Linked DNA regions of Bdellovibrio bacteriovorus. The main gene of each other region encodes a partner of the protein of the gene in region 2 in a complex. Links are inferred from orthologs where the notes say so. Each region holds a gene or a part of one and is shown on either strand. Other genes may lie near its edges.

Evidence for each region. The genes of interacting proteins can lie anywhere in the genome.
Region 1: the proteins of dnaG (region 2) and dnaB are in contact, whole or in part, in a crystal structure (PDB 2R6A), measured with the Geobacillus stearothermophilus proteins. The link is inferred for Bdellovibrio bacteriovorus from one-to-one orthologs. Residues at the interface, in WP_049624496.1 of Geobacillus stearothermophilus: Lys456, Leu457, Leu458, Pro459, Ala460, Asn463, Ala464, Leu467, Leu535, Leu536, Ile537, Ala538, Gln544, Glu545, Asp548, Tyr549, His552; in WP_033016901.1 of Geobacillus stearothermophilus: Ser13, Glu15, Ala16, Gln18, Glu91, Leu92, Asp94, Ala95, Val96, Pro97, Thr98, Ala99, Ala100, Asn101, Tyr104, Tyr105, Ile108.

The regions. Positions count from the first base shown.
Region 1 is NZ_LUKE01000001.1:1,400,841-1,403,745, reverse strand. Bases 44-2,874 are described here. They hold dnaB (replicative DNA helicase), read left to right. Parts: upstream 44-662; coding sequence 663-2,087; downstream 2,088-2,874. Other genes in these bases: AZI86_RS06800 (SDR family oxidoreductase), read left to right, coding at 2,103-2,874; AZI86_RS06810 (helix-turn-helix domain-containing protein), read left to right, coding at 272-571; AZI86_RS06815 (radical SAM protein), read left to right, coding at 44-233. In the rest of the region: more of AZI86_RS06815, read left to right, coding at 1-43; more of AZI86_RS06800, read left to right, coding at 2,875-2,905. UniProt on the Escherichia coli protein: The main replicative DNA helicase, it participates in initiation and elongation during chromosome replication. Travels ahead of the DNA replisome, separating dsDNA into templates for DNA synthesis.
Region 2 is NZ_LUKE01000001.1:1,592,209-1,595,254, forward strand. What follows is about bases 75-3,046. They hold dnaG (DNA primase), read left to right. Parts: upstream 75-610; coding sequence 611-2,482; downstream 2,483-3,046. Other genes in these bases: AZI86_RS07760 (GatB/YqeY domain-containing protein), read left to right, coding at 80-526; rpoD (RNA polymerase sigma factor RpoD), read left to right, coding at 2,496-3,046. UniProt on the Escherichia coli protein: RNA polymerase that catalyzes the synthesis of short RNA molecules used as primers for DNA polymerase during DNA replication.

The sequences.
Region 1 (2,905 bases), 190 kb from region 2 along the record:
CACCCAGCACGGAGTACAAGTTCGTGATCTGTTCTGACGAAGATCTGAACTGGTCTGAAGAATTCTGCCGTCAACATAATTTATTCGAAAAATTTGTGGTTTTATACAGCCCATCATACGGCCAAGTATCTGAACGCTGGTTGGCCGAGCGCATCCTGCAAAAAAAATCATCTGCGAGGTTGCAATTGCAGCTGCATAAGTATATTTGGTCTCCCGAAACACGCGGAGTATAATCTCCAACCAACACAAGCAGACATTTTTAGGGAGTTCCATGACGCCGAACCTAAACAGTTCAGATAATCTTTTTGTCGCTAATCTTCAGTCCGTGAGCCTAGAGAAGCTCGTGAAGAGCAAGCTAGAAGTTCTTTTCGCTCAACAAAAAGAAGCTCAAGTGGAACTGAACGGTTTGTACAATGTCGTTATTGAACAAGTTGAAAAACCACTTCTTGAACTTGCGCTTCGCGCCTACAACGGCAACCAAGTGAAAACCGCACAAATGCTTGGCATCAACCGCAACACGCTTAAAAAGAAAATTGACAACTACAAGATTCGCGTAAAAAAATTGAATTAAGCAGCAGCGGGCCTTCTTAGAACCACCAACTTGTTTTTGACCCGCAATTGTTTTTCTTGGTCTTTAATTTCGTTACTCTTAGAGGGGTTCAATGAGTACGAGAATTCCACCTCAGAATCTTGAGGCAGAACAATCCATCTTGGGCGGTCTAATGCTAGACCGCGAGGCTTTAGATCAGATCGGCGATCTTTTGATGGCCGATGATTTCTATAAGCCCGCTCATCAAAAGATCTATAACGCGATTAAAGATCTGCACAGTAAAAATCAGCCGATTGATATCATCACGGTCACCAACGTCCTTCAGGGCGAAGGTTCCATGGATATGGTCGGTGGGCCTGAATACTTAATCAGTCTTTTAGATAAAACCATTTCGTCAGCTAATATTTCTTCACACGCTAAAATCGTGAAAGACAAGGCGACTTTACGTCGTTTGATCCAAATCAATAGCCAGTTGATCGAAAAAGCTTACGAACAAGATTTTACGGACGTGGAGTCTTTCGTAGACCAAGCGGAATCCGAGATCTTTAAAATCGGCGAAAACAAAACCAAAACGGGCCTTGTGGGCTCAATGGAAATCGTAAAGGCTTCGATTCAAAAAATCGAAGAGCTTTATAAAAATAAAGCCGAAATCACCGGTATCGGAACAGGCTTTAAAAAGCTTGATGAAATGACCGCGGGTCTTCACCCGGGTGAAATGACCATTATCGCCGCTCGTCCGTCAATGGGTAAAACCGCGTTCTCTCTGAACGTCGCTCAACATATTGCTCTTCGTCTGAAAAAGACGGTTGCTTATTTCTCTTTAGAAATGGGTAAAGAATCGATGATGATGCGTATGTTGTCTGCGGAGTCCAAAGTCAGCATGAGTGAAATCCGTAATGGTCGTATTCAAGATTCGGCATGGCCCAAGTTGATTAACGCGGCCAGCGCTCTTAGTGAAGCTTCGATTTTCATCGATGATACACCAGGGATGTCACCCTTTGAGATTCGTTCTCGCGCGCGTCGTTTAAAGGCAGAGCATGGTCTTGATGTTATCATGATCGACTACTTGCAGTTGATGAGCATGAAGCAAAAGTTCTCTTCGCGTGAACAAGAGGTTGCAGAGATCTCAAAATCTTTAAAGTCTATTGCCAAAGAACTGCAGATTCCAATCATCGCCCTTGCCCAGCTGAATCGTGGGGTTGAGGGGCGTACCGAGAAAAAACCAATGTTATCGGATCTGCGTGAGTCCGGATCGATCGAGCAAGATGCCGACGTTATCATGATGCTTTATCGTGATGACTACTATGACAAAGAAAACCCCGACAAACAGGGTCATGCGGAAGTCATCGTCGGTAAGCAACGTAATGGTGCCACGGGCCCAGTAAAATTACGTTTCGATGCTCAGTACAATAGATTCCGTGACGCGGAACCAGAAGGTCATAGTGGGGGCGGCATTGCGCAAATGCCTCCACCACAAGCGCCACCTCCTATGCCGGGCGGCAGACCTAAAAACTTTGCCCCAGGAGCTCCTGCATAGTTATGATGGATTTCTATGAAGTCCGTACTGTATTGGTTTCGCCGAAATAATATTGATCAGAACTTCAAACCCGTCATCTTAGTGACGGGTTGTAATCGCGGCATTGGTTTAGCCCTAGCCCAGATGCTTTATCACTGTCATGAATATCGCGTGATCGCCACGGTTCGCGAAAAAAGTCTGGAAGAAGCAAGGGCTCGATTTCCCCAAAACGATCGCTTTCAAGTTTTACCGATGGATGTGACCAGCGAAGAAGATCGTTCGCGACTTTACAATGATATCCAAAAGCTGTGGGGTGGGGTGGATGTTTTAATTAACAACGCCGGCATTTCTTATCGTTCGGTCGTGGAACACATGACCGAAGAAGATGAAAAATTGCAGTTAGCCACAAATTATCTCGGCCCCATGAGTTTGATTCGCCTTTGCATTCCTCATATGCGCGATACCGGCCGCGGAAAGATCATTAATATTTCTTCGGTCAGCGGGATGCTAGCGATGCCGACGATGGCCTCCTATACCGCCTCCAAATTCGCTCTGGAGGGGGCGTCCGAGGCTCTTTGGTACGAGATGCGACCTTTTGGTGTCAGGATCGTACTTGTGCAACCCGGATTCATTCACAGCGATTCTTTCAAAAATGTTTATCACACCAAACATTCTGAGCCGACTTTGAATTGGAGCGGGCCGTACAGTGATTTTTATCAGAATATGAATCCCTTTGTGGGAAAGATGATGAATCTCTCGCGTACGACGCCAGAAAAGGTCGCTCAACAAATTTTAAAAGTTATTAAAACCGAAAACCCTCCCTTATGGGTGCCGGTTAC
Region 2 (3,046 bases):
TTTTAAAAAGGTTATTGGTTAAATCTGGAGGCGACCTTTTTAGGTCGCCTTCGTTCTATTTGAACTATGGAGGTCCTTCGTGGAAGTCAGAGATAAAGTCACTGCAGATATCAAAGCAGCCATGCTTGCAAAAGATTCAGTGAAACTGGGAGCTTTACGCATGCTCCAAGCGGCCATCAAAAACCGTGAAATCGATATGCGTCCTAATCCGATCACGGCCGATGAAATCATGGGCGTCATCAAAAAACTCGTTAAACAACGTAAAGAATCTATCGACCAATTCCAACAAGCGGGTCGCCAAGATCTAGTTGATCAAGAAACTTCTGAATTAAAAATTCTTGAAGTGTACTTGCCGGCACAGATGAGCCACGAGCAAATCGAAGCTCTGGTGACAGAAGTTATTGCGTCTGTTGGTGCTAAAACCGTGAAAGACATGGGCCCGGTCATGAAAGAAGTGATCGCTCGTTCTGGTGGCACTGCCGACAACAAAATCGTCAGCGAAGTTATTAAATCTAAACTTGCTTAAGGTACCTGCTTCTTTCTGTAAAATTTCGGAACATTACCAGGTACCGAAATTTTACGAATAGAACCTGGTACCTATTGGAGTCTGATGCGTTTTTCTCAAGATTTTATTGAGAGAGTTTCTGAAGCGAATAACATCGTCGACATCATCTCTCAATACACTCAGTTAAAACCAAGTGGCAGCGGCCTTATGGGCCGTTGTCCATTTCCGGATCATGCCGAAAAAACGGCGTCGTTTTCGGTATCTGAGACCAAGCAAGTTTACCACTGCTTTGGCTGTCATAAGTCCGGAAACATGTTTTCGTTCTTGCGCGACTATCAGGGCATGAGCTTTCCGGAAGCGGTGGAATATCTTGCGGGAAGAGCCAGCATCCCGATGCCAGCACCCGAAGCGCAAGACAACCAACAAGTCGATCAAGCGGCGGAAAAAAAGAAGTCGTTGTTAAAAGTAAATAAGCTCGCAGCTAATTACTTTTCAGAGCAACTTAAACGTGTTCCGTATGATCATCCTGTTAAAAAATACATTGCCAGTCGCGGACTTTCTCAAGAAGTCATTGAGCTTTTTGGAATTGGTTACGCAATTGCGGAATGGGATGGCTTAGAAAAACATTTGGCCGCACAGAAAGTCCCGATGCCCTTGGCTGAAGAGGCGAGGTTGGTTAAAGCGCGGACAAATAAATCCGGCTACTTTGATATTTTCAGAGACCGCCTGATGTTCCCGATCTTTTCACCTATGGGTGAACCAATTGCGTTCGGCGGCCGTTATTTAGAAAAAAAAGAAACGGAGCCTAAATACTTAAACTCTCCTGAAACGCCGGTGTTTATTAAAGGCCGTGTGCTTTATGGATTGTCGCAAACAGCTCGCTATATCCGCAGCGAAGACATGGCATTGATCGTTGAAGGCTATATGGATTTGGTATCACTGTACCAATCCGGCATTAAAAACGTTGTTGCCACCATGGGAACGGCTTTAACGCCAGATCATGGAAAGATGCTAAAACGTATGACCAAGAATGTCGTAGCGCTTTTTGACGGAGACAGCGCGGGGATGGAAGCCGCCGAACGCAGCTTGCCGATCTTGCTGGCGGCCGATCTTTATCCAAAAGGGCTCACCCTTCCTAACGGAATGGACCCAGACGATTACGTGAAAAAGTATGGGGCAGACGCCCTTAAGGTAGAGCTAGAACGCGCGCCTGACTTGTTTGCCATGATATTAGCGCGATGGATGGAGAGTTACCGGGGCGAGGCCTCAGAAAAGGTGAAGCTGGCAGATAAACTTAAACCTTTGTTTGTGGTGATCCCGGACTTGCGTTTACGTGACCTTTACTTGGCTGAGGCCGCTCAAAAAATGGGTGTAACCCTGCCATGGCTTCGTCAGGCTGTGGGGATACAGGGATCTGGCCCTGTTTATTCGCAAAACAAGCCTGCGATGAGTCGAACAATTTCTTCCAGCGGAACAGGTCCAGTGGCTAACCAAAATCCTACGGAAGAAGCGTCTTCTAGTGGAGTGGACGGCAAAATTTCGCTTAAAGGAGCCTCAAAAGCGGAGCTTCTGCTATTAGGATTGGTACTCAAAAGTCGTGCCAATTTTGATCAATTTGTGAATGAAAAAGTGGATGAAAGCATTGCTCATCCCGGAGTGAAAAAGATCTTGGAAAAGGCACTGGATGTCTATAGACAAGATCTAAATAAATTTGATAAGTTGACCAGTCTCCTTGTCTCTTACGTCGATCAGCCGGAATATCTATTTGAAGCGGGACCTACGGGGCCAACCGATCCGGGATTTGATGAAGAGACAGAGATGAAGCTTTTGCGAGATTGCTTTAAGCGGGTTCGCCAGGATTTCTTGAAAGAGAAATCAAAGCAATTAGCACGAGATTTAAAAACCGAACCAAGTTCGGAAAAGTTGGAACAGATTATGAATATTCAGAGAAACCGAATCTCTCTGAATAAAGGTTAAAGGCAGGGTATTGATGAAACCGAACCTACCAAGTAAAGAAGGGAAAGAGCCCGTAAAGGTGCTTTCCCTGCAAGAACAAGAAACGTTGATTAAAGAAGAAATTCAACGGTTTCTGAAGCTTGCAAAGGAAAAGGGCGCGTTGACGATCGAAGAGATCAACGAGCTACTTCCTCCTGAAATTCTAGCACCTTCTGTGCTTGATACATTCATGCACGCCCTTGAGGGTGGTGGTGTAGTAATTTCAGACTTGTCTGAAACTTCGAAAGAGGAAGAGGGCGAAGGAACATTCCTTGAAAGCCCGGATTCTGAAGACGAAGAAGTCGATGAAGAAGAAAAAGCTGAAAGTGAAGACGTTAAGGGTAACGACCCTGTTCGCCTTTACTTACGTAAAATGGGCTCCGTATCACTTCTGACCCGCGAGGGAGAGGTTGAGATTGCTCGTCGTATTGAAAAAGGGGAGCGTGAAATCGTTCGTGCGATCCTTTTATCACCTTTAGGTACTTACGAGATCATCCAACTTGGAAAGCGTCTTGATGAAGGCCGTATCAAAGTTAAAGCGATCTT